3 regions of the Bacillus cereus group sp. RP43 genome follow, and region 3 is predicted to be linked to each of the others. Evidence: a T-box and tRNA genes for the amino acid it is inferred to sense, from the RefSeq annotation. Region 3 holds a T-box; the other regions hold tRNA genes.

Region 1 (3,280 bases), 4.7 Mb from region 3:
CCTGTGTACCCGGCATAAATTTAGCAATACGATCCATAACAAGCTTCGGTGTTAACAAGAAGAAAACAATTGCTACACCAGATTCAATTAAAGTTGTTACAATACTTGTTTGCTTGTCTACATATAATGTAATTAAGCTTGTACCAATTAATAAACCTAAACTAACTCCTATACGCTTCCCTTCTTTTAACAATCCCCCGAGCAATCCTGAAAAGGCAAGGAGACTAAGTTGAGACAAGCTAGCCACATTCGCTAAACTTAATATTAACCCAGTGACAACTCCCACCGTGGACCCTGTAGCTGCCCCTGCAATAAAGGCAAATACCAATACTAAATATCTAGTGAAAATATGTTGAATAGAAGCATCATAAACAAACCAATCCGTTGTGCCCGTTAAAACAGATGCTAGTAATATAATTAAACAAACAATTTCTTCTGTTTCTAACGCTTGTTGCTTCCCTTTCCTTTCCACTAAAAGCGGAACACTTTGTAAAAATATCATCGTTAATACGAAGCTAAGCCCCGCTTCGATCGTACTGACGAGCAAATCATACATGGTGACGGTGTGCTGTGCAAAATATACAACAACTAAATGTGCGGTTAATGCGGAGATAAATACTTGGAATGGTACCAGTCCAACAGTTTTACGTGTAAACCGACTAAAGAAGATATTATAAATAAAGAAGGTAAAGATAGATGCAAAAGTAAAAAATAAATTATCTATCGAAACTGAAAGTGCCCCCCCCATTAGGGCTAAGAACGCGAGCGGCATTTTATCTCGCTTCATAACATAAACAGCAGCAAAAAACGGCAATGCAAACGGTAAAATGTTTGTTAATATATATGCTCGTCCCAAAAGAAAACCAATAACAGCAATAATGAATCCCCATCTAAAGAAAACTTGTTCAAACTTCATTCGCAACTTACTCGTCCACTTTATTGTTCCAAGCTGACCTTCATTCATCGCCAATGCACTTGTATTCATAGTATTCCTTCCTGCTTTAGGCATATTTTTAACACCACCTGCATAGTTTAATTACTGTTATTATAAAAGATGATTGTTGGGATTTTTGTCAAAACAACAGTTTTGACTTTTATAATCGTTCGACTTTTTATTCGAAATAAATCTACATATATACATAGTATTTAATTTATTTAAAGCGAGTTGAAAGAATGTTCAGAAAATATAGGGTGATTTTGTAGAAGTATTGTACGTCTTAATTTATATTCAACAAAAAAAGACCATGCAAATTTGCATGATCTTTTTAGATGACCCGTACGGGATTCGAACCCGTGTTACCGCCGTGAAAGGGCGGTGTCTTAACCACTTGACCAACGGGCCGTTAAATTAAATATAGCGGCGGAGGGGATCGAACCCCCGACCTCACGGGTATGAACCGTACGCTCTAGCCAGCTGAGCTACACCGCCATGTCGTCGTATTTAACGGACAATTAGTATCTTACATCAGATATGTTTTAAAGTCAACACATCTCAAAAACTTTTTTAAAAATATATTCTCTCACATAAAAAAGTACCCGAGTAATTACTCTGGGTACCTCTCTATATGTTAAGAATTAAACGGACTTATTATCCGCGACGTGCGCCACGGCCACCACGTTTAGATTCTGTGTTACGCTTTAAAGAAGTTAAACGATCTTCACTATCTTTTAAAAAGCGTGCCATCTTTTGCTCAAATGTTTCTTTTGGAGCGCGTTCGTTACCGCCACCGCGGTTATCTCTGTTGGAAGAACGATTATTACGTTGTGGACGTCCAGAACGTTGTTGATCACCACCGCGTTGGTATTCACCACGTGGACGATCTCCTTCTGTTTTTTCACGCTCTTTCGCTTTCTTAATAGATAGGCCAATTTTGCCATCTTTTTCAACATTGATAACTTTTACTTCTACTTGGTCGCCTACTTTTAAGTGATCGTTAATATCTTTCACATAATTATCAGCAACTTCACTAATATGAACAAGACCTGTTAAGCCTTCTGGCAGCTCCACAAAAGCCCCAAAATTTGTAATACCTGTTACTTTACCCTGTAACTTGCTGCCTACCTCGATTGACATAAAAAAAATGCTCCTCCTTAGTGGTTAAAAAGTCAAATTTTACTTTATTATATATAATCCTAAAATGTAGTGTCAATAAGACATACTCTACTTAGAAACAGGAAAAATTATCTCCCCTTTTCCGGAGAAGAAATAATCCCTTCTAGCAATCTTTAAAACGTACTCTTCATCATTCAACTTTTGAACTTCATCTTTTAGATTCTTTTCTTTTTTCGTTAATGAATCCAGTTCTTTTTTCATGTCCTTAACTTTTGCTTCTTTTGCTTTAATGGAACTGTTTTGTTGATAAAACGTCACACTAATACTAGCAATAATTGTAAAAGCAAAGACAAGAAAAACCGCTAAACGGCGATAAAGTCGCTTCCTGTTCTCATCCGTTTGTATTATATGTTCTTTAACAGGATTTGGACTCTGTTTTTCGATTGTTCTTTGTCTCAGTTCCCTCATTTCCGAGGTCCCCCTAACTTCTTTTTTATACGCTCCCATAATTGGAAGATATGTCCCTTCAATTTTGCTACATATTGCAGGAACCCTACATGCTTCATTATAAAAAGTTTAACACGATTAGGGAGAAGTTTCCATATGAGCAAAGCAATAAATCGAACAGGCGAGAAAAAAACTTTCCATATGAAAAGTAATATCCAAATCACCATTTTCCATAACACATGTCCAATTGAAAGCAGTATACGAAATAAGAATAATATAAATGCAATAAATAGCTGCGCTATAATAATAACAGGTTTTATCATGAGTAGCTGTATAATTCGAACAAAAAATTGTGTTGTTTGCACAAAAATATAGATGAGAAAATTTAACATCTTCATGTATAGTGCTTTCAATAAGCTTTGATATGCTGCAAAACCACATAGTAACGCCAAAAATACATATATACGTAGTTCGGCTTCATTCACACGCAGTAATACATAAAAAACGAATAATGCTTGGACAATCCAAAATAGTATATCCTGTATAAATACAAGCCAACGTTTACGCTCTTGGCGCTTTAAAAACCGTTGATATGTATCTAAAGAGGCACCAATCCAAGCACCCATCCCAATCATTGAAAGCATTGTATACAACTGAATTGTTAGGCTCATTTAAACAACTTACTAAAGAAGCCTTTAGTTTTCTCCCCTTGGTTCTCATCAATATACAGCATCTCATGAACTTTCCCTTTAATTGATACAACACCCTTTTCTACATCTA
Region 2 (3,280 bases), 4.5 Mb from region 3:
TGTGATGGGGAAGCTCCTTATGGAGCGAAGTCTTTGATTCCCCGCTGCCAAGAAAAGCTTCTAGCGAGATAAAAGGTGCCTGTACCGCAAACCGACACAGGTAGGCGAGGAGAGAATCCTAAGGTGTGCGAGAGAACTCTGGTTAAGGAACTCGGCAAAATGACCCCGTAACTTCGGGAGAAGGGGTGCTTTCTTAACGGAAAGCCGCAGTGAATAGGCCCAAGCGACTGTTTAGCAAAAACACAGGTCTCTGCGAAGCCGTAAGGCGAAGTATAGGGGCTGACACCTGCCCGGTGCTGGAAGGTTAAGGAGAGGGGTTAGCGTAAGCGAAGCTCTGAACTGAAGCCCCAGTAAACGGCGGCCGTAACTATAACGGTCCTAAGGTAGCGAAATTCCTTGTCGGGTAAGTTCCGACCCGCACGAAAGGTGTAACGATTTGGGCACTGTCTCAACCAGAGACTCGGTGAAATTATAGTACCTGTGAAGATGCAGGTTACCCGCGACAGGACGGAAAGACCCCGTGGAGCTTTACTGTAGCCTGATATTGAATTTTGGTACAGTTTGTACAGGATAGGCGGGAGCCATTGAAACCGGAGCGCTAGCTTCGGTGGAGGCGCTGGTGGGATACCGCCCTGACTGTATTGAAATTCTAACCTACGGGTCTTATCGACCCGGGAGACAGTGTCAGGTGGGCAGTTTGACTGGGGCGGTCGCCTCCTAAAGTGTAACGGAGGCGCCCAAAGGTTCCCTCAGAATGGTTGGAAATCATTCGTAGAGTGCAAAGGCATAAGGGAGCTTGACTGCGAGACCTACAAGTCGAGCAGGGACGAAAGTCGGGCTTAGTGATCCGGTGGTTCCGCATGGAAGGGCCATCGCTCAACGGATAAAAGCTACCCCGGGGATAACAGGCTTATCTCCCCCAAGAGTCCACATCGACGGGGAGGTTTGGCACCTCGATGTCGGCTCATCGCATCCTGGGGCTGTAGTCGGTCCCAAGGGTTGGGCTGTTCGCCCATTAAAGCGGTACGCGAGCTGGGTTCAGAACGTCGTGAGACAGTTCGGTCCCTATCCGTCGTGGGCGTAGGAAATTTGAGAGGAGCTGTCCTTAGTACGAGAGGACCGGGATGGACGCACCGCTGGTGTACCAGTTGTTCTGCCAAGGGCATAGCTGGGTAGCTATGTGCGGAAGGGATAAGTGCTGAAAGCATCTAAGCATGAAGCCCCCCTCAAGATGAGATTTCCCATAGCGTAAGCTAGTAAGATCCCTGAAAGATGATCAGGTTGATAGGTTCGAGGTGGAAGCATGGTGACATGTGGAGCTGACGAATACTAATAGATCGAGGACTTAACCATATAATATGAAGCGATGTTATCTAGTTTTGAAAGAATATAAAAAACTTGTTGACTTTAAATGTCGAATGAGTTATGATGATTCTTGTCTTAAATGAATACAGTCTGGTAATGATGGCAGAGAGGTCACACCCGTTCCCATACCGAACACGGAAGTTAAGCTCTCTAGCGCCGATGGTAGTTGGGACCTTGTCCCTGTGAGAGTAGGACGTTGCCAGGCTATTTATATCATCGCGGGGTGGAGCAGTACGGTAGCTCGTCGGGCTCATAACCCGAAGGTCGCAGGTTCAAATCCTGTCCCCGCAACCAAATGGTCCCGTGGTGTAGTGGTTAACATGCCTGCCTGTCACGCAGGAGATCGCCGGTTCGACCCCGGTCGGGACCGCCATTTTATATAAAGAAAAGAACGAAACAAGTTGTTTCGTATTTTTTTATTTGTTTTAACAAAAAACTAATAAAGACAGTCAAACTATCCTTAGGAAAACTCCTAAGGACTTTTTTATATATTTAAAACCTGTATAATAAAGAGCAGAGAACATTGTGAGTAAAGTAGGTGAAGTCTGTGAGTAAATATGAAATAACAACAAAATCTTCCGAAGAAACCCAACGATTATCAGAAAAATTAGGGGGACTTGTAAAGGAAAAAGATGTAATTATTTTAGAAGGTGATCTTGGAGCTGGCAAGACGACTTTTACAAAAGGACTAGCAAAAGGTCTTGGAGTGAAAAGAGTCGTAAATAGTCCTACCTTCAATATTATTAAAGAATATAAAGGAAGATTACCGCTATATCATATGGATGTGTATCGTTTAGCGGAAAGTGAAGAAGATTTAGGATTTGATGAGTATTTCTATGGTGAAGGGATTACAGTAGTAGAATGGGCTCATTTAATAGAAGCATATTTACCGAATGAGAAGTTACAAATTAGTTTATTCCATGCTGGAGATGATACACGAAAAATTCTACTCGAGCCAATTGGAGATCGCTATATTAGATTATGTGAGGAGCTATTACAAGATGAAAGTACTAGCAATTGATACTTCAAATTACGTAATGGGTGTATCCCTTATTGAGGAAGGGAACGTGATTGGGGAAATCATTACAAATTTAACAAAAAACCATTCTGTACGTCTTATGCCAGCTGTAGAGAAACTTTTAAAAGAATGCGGTGTAAAACCGAAAGAATTGACTAAAATTGTTGTAGCAGCTGGACCAGGATCATATACAGGTGTTCGTATAGGTGTGACAGCTGCAAAAACATTAGCTTGGTCACTTCAAATACCAATTGTAGGTGTATCCAGTTTAGAAGTGTTAGCTGCAAATGGTGCTAACTTTAGTGGACTAATTTGTCCTTTATTTGATGGAAGACGTGGACAAATTTATACTGGGTTATATACATATGAAGGAGAGCAGTTAACTTCAATAGAAGAAGATCGAATTATTCTTATTGTAGACTGGTTGCAAATGTTAAAAGATAAAGGACAGCTTGTTTTATTTATCGGTAACGATGTTAAATTGCATAAAGAAACAATTGTAGAATATTTAGGTGAACAAGCTGTATTTGCTCCGTTCACTAAGAATAACCCAAGGCCAAGTGAATTAGCATTTTTAGGATTACAAAAAGAAGAACAAGACGTGCATACGTTTGTTCCTAGCTATCTTCGTTTAGCTGAAGCTGAAACAAAATGGTTAGAAAGTCAAAACAAGTAGGGGCCTTGCAGAAGATGGATATGATATTTAGAAAGATGGCACTCGATGATATTGATCAAATTGTAGCTATTGAAGAAGCATCTTTTTCAACCCCTTGGACTGCAGATGCCTTTCACCGCGAATTAGAGATGAATGAACATGCACATTATGTCGTGCTAGAAAAAGATGGTCTCGTAATTGGATATTGTGGATTGTGGATAATTCTTGATGAATCACATGTA
Region 3 (3,280 bases):
TTTTAATTCTGTTGCAAGAGGGGAAATATCTTTTTGTAGTGCTTCAGCTTTATGAGATTGGTCAACAGCAAAGATTAAAATAAAAGCTAATGCGATGCCAAATAAAGCGCAAATCGTTCCCATCATGAACAGAAGTTTTTTTCTAATGCTCATAAAATTCATATGATAAAAAAGCCTCCCTTTTTTAAAGATCTTAGTATTAGAATTAATTCATATAAAAAATTAAAAGAAAACCTTACTCCTAAAGGAACAAAGCTTTCTTCTTTCCTTTAGGCATTATAGCAGACAGTGGAAGAGAGAGAAAGATATATATATTTTAAAGTGAAAAAGAGGGTGAAAAAAGTAATCCCTCGTTATTGTGAAGTTATTAATCTATTCAATGAAAATTATAGCAGATACCGGAAAGAGGCAGATAAGTAGAAGTAAATGTTATTAAAATGGATACATTTATATATCAAAAATTCTTAAATAAAAATAAGAAATCCTATTGTAATTCGAAATAACATCCTGTATACTTCTAATTAGTTGATAACGATTATCACTATCAACTGAAGCATTACTCTTCGTTATGTTGGTCATACCCCTTTTTGACGACGTAAGTCAGAGACGAATGTTGAAATATCTTGTGTCCTATTCTACAGAATTATGGTAATCTCCAACCTCAACTTATATGCGTAAGCATGCAAAAAAAAGGATCCTATCCGTGAAGGGATCCTTTTTTGCATGTTGTCGCAATTAATGTATATAGACCGGGTATACGTTTTTCAATTCCTTCGGGTGAAGTAGAAGGGAAGACCCATCTTTGATGAGATCCGTGTTCTTCAATCAATTTTTCAACCTTGAAATTTGTTTCTCCCATTGCTGTAATAACTTCTCCTAGTGTCCAGCGCCTAATTTTTGTTCTCGGTAAAGCGTATTTCTGTGATTCCGTAAGGAGAGTACTATAAGCTACGTCATCTTCAATAAGTTCTTCATCGAAATAATTTCCATTTGCTCGAAATGATGGATGATCTACTCCTAATAATTTTGTATAAACGGGATGATAGTCACGCAGTATAAATGTCCCATCTTGTTTTAGTAAGTGAGAGATTATATGAAAGAGTGGTTTTAAGTCTAAAAAGTAATGGAGCACGCCAAGTTCCAGTAACACGATATCAAATGATTGGGATAGATTTAAATCTAGTACATCGGAAACGATATACTGAATAGAGACGTCAGCCGCTTCGGCTAGTTCGGTTGCATATTTTTTATTACTTGCTGAAATATCTACAACTGTTACATCGGCTCCTAAAAGAGCAAGAGCAACCGCTTTATTTCCTTTTGACCCGAGTAAGTTAATAATACGTTTTCCTTTTGGAGATTGTATGTAAGGTAAATAGTGATCTACCTCGCGCGTAGGATCTTCCATGAGCTTTTTTGCATAATCCGCTGGCGCCCCGTGGCGATTTGTCCAAGCTTCATAAGCAGCTGCATTCCAACTTTTTTCATTAATCGTGCTTAGTTGCTTTTGATTCAATATTATCACTCCTTTTGTGAACATATAGTTATTCGGTGAATGAGTGGGATTTCCTGTTTTTTTGAATTAAAGTTTGATTTTTCTGTTATTAAGTCGTAAAATACGTGTTATACATAAAAGCGTTGAAAAGGAAAAGTAGAATGGAATCATTCTTTCCAGAGAGCTTCGGTAGCTGAGAAGAAGCAAGAATATTCATTTGAACAATGGCCTTTGAGCTTCGTCCTGAACTTATCAAATGATAATAGTAGGCGGCGACGAGAGTTGGTACTCGTTATCAAAACCACAGTATAAGAGCATATAGCTCCGTACTTGTTAAGGCTAATTATGTGAGTAATTGGCGAAATAAGGTGGTAACGCGACTGTTTATACAGCCCCGCCCTTATCTTTTTTAAGATAAGGGTGGGGCTTTTTATATTTAAAAGGAGGAATTTAAGATGAGTATTTTTATTGGAGGCGCTTGGCCGTATGTGAATGGTTCGTTACACCTTGGGCATATTGCGAGTTTGTTACCTGGAGATATTTTAGCACGATATTATCGGGCAAAAGGTGAGAATGTGTTGTATGTTTCGGGAAGTGATTGTAATGGAACACCGATTGCAATTAGAGCAAAACAAGAAGGGGTTACAGTAAAGCAAATAGCTGATCAATATCATGAAGAATTCGAGCGATGTTTTCATAATCTTGGTTTTACGTATGATTACTATACACGCACAGATAGTGAGCATCATCATGAAACTGTTCAAAAAGTCTTTTTGAGACTATTAGAAGAAGGTTATATTTATAAAAAAGTCGTTGAACAGGCTTATTGCGAAACGTGTACGCAATTTTTACCGGATCGATATGTAGAAGGTATTTGTCCGCATTGCCATGAAGCAGCGAGGGGCGATCAATGTGATGCTTGTTCCGCTATTTTAGATCCACTCGATTTGTTAGAAAAGAAATGTAAGTTATGCGGTAGTACGCCATCAGTACAGGAAACAGAGCATTTCTATTTTGCATTGCATAAATTTCAACAACAAATTAAAGCGGCTGTAGAAATTGCAAAGCAGAAAGGAGCATGGCGCGACAATGCAATTCAATTAACAGAGAGATATTTAAAGGAAGGATTACAAGATAGGGCAGTATCACGTGATTTACCAATCGGGGTACCAATTCCTTTGGAAGGATATGAAGATAAGAAAATTTACGTATGGATTGAAGCGGTGACAGGGTATTATTCAGCGAGTAAACACTGGGCTGAAGAAACAGAGAAAGCGGATCAAGAGTTTTGGGATAGAGATGCGAAAACATATTATGTACATGGCAAGGATAATATTCCGTTTCATTCAATCATTTGGCCAGCGGTATTACTTGGAATAGGAGAAGAAGCGATCCCGCGTCATATCGTTTCGAATGAGTATTTAACAGTAGAAAAAAGAAAGTTATCGACAAGTAAAAACTGGGCAGTATGGGTACCTAATATATTGGAACGCTATAATCCAGATTCTATTCGTTACTTTTTAACAGTAAATGCACCAGAAAATCGTGATACTGATTTTTCATGGCGTGAATTCATTTACAGTCATAATAGTGAACTATTAGGTGCATACGGGAACTTTGTGAATCGGACGTTGAAGTTCATTGAAAAGTATTATGATGGCATTGTGCCAAAAGCAAATATTAATATAGAGCTGAGAGATAAGGTAGAAGGATTATATAAAGGTGTAGGAGAGGCGATTGAACAAACTAAATTTAAGGTGGCGTTAGAAACAATATTTGATGCAG

What was found. The T-box of region 3 lies ahead of metG (methionine--tRNA ligase). A T-box ahead of a tRNA ligase gene usually reads a tRNA of that ligase, here a tRNA-Met.
Positions count from the first base shown of each region.
Region 1: it has a tRNA-Met gene. The T-box ahead of metG (methionine--tRNA ligase) is inferred to sense a tRNA for this amino acid. The anticodon was not compared.
Region 2: it has a tRNA-Met gene. The T-box ahead of metG (methionine--tRNA ligase) is inferred to sense a tRNA for this amino acid. The anticodon was not compared.

Region 1 covers NZ_JARVHQ010000001.1:5,090,400-5,093,679, forward strand. Annotated here, with positions in the region: gene spoIIE (stage II sporulation protein E) at 1-1,009, opposite strand, end outside; tRNA gene QCI75_RS26460 (tRNA-Glu) at 1,271-1,342, opposite strand; tRNA gene QCI75_RS26465 (tRNA-Met) at 1,356-1,429, opposite strand; gene QCI75_RS26470 (S1 domain-containing RNA-binding protein) at 1,589-2,074, opposite strand; gene divIC (cell division protein DivIC) at 2,162-2,521, opposite strand; gene yabQ (spore cortex biosynthesis protein YabQ) at 2,518-3,171, opposite strand; gene yabP (sporulation protein YabP) at 3,168-3,280, opposite strand, start outside.
Region 2 covers NZ_JARVHQ010000001.1:4,898,455-4,901,734, reverse strand. Annotated here, with positions in the region: rRNA gene QCI75_RS25330 (23S ribosomal RNA) at 1-1,353, shown strand, start outside; rRNA gene rrf (5S ribosomal RNA) at 1,455-1,570, shown strand; tRNA gene QCI75_RS25320 (tRNA-Met) at 1,583-1,659, shown strand; tRNA gene QCI75_RS25315 (tRNA-Asp) at 1,663-1,738, shown strand; gene tsaE (tRNA (adenosine(37)-N6)-threonylcarbamoyltransferase complex ATPase subunit type 1 TsaE) at 1,913-2,386, shown strand; gene tsaB (tRNA (adenosine(37)-N6)-threonylcarbamoyltransferase complex dimerization subunit type 1 TsaB) at 2,367-3,059, shown strand; gene rimI (ribosomal protein S18-alanine N-acetyltransferase) at 3,074-3,280, shown strand, end outside.
Region 3 covers NZ_JARVHQ010000001.1:433,198-436,477, forward strand. Annotated here, with positions in the region: gene QCI75_RS02135 (methyl-accepting chemotaxis protein) at 1-162, opposite strand, end outside; gene QCI75_RS02140 (class I SAM-dependent methyltransferase) at 698-1,516, opposite strand; T-box leader at 1,630-1,900, shown strand; gene metG (methionine--tRNA ligase) at 1,951-3,280, shown strand, end outside.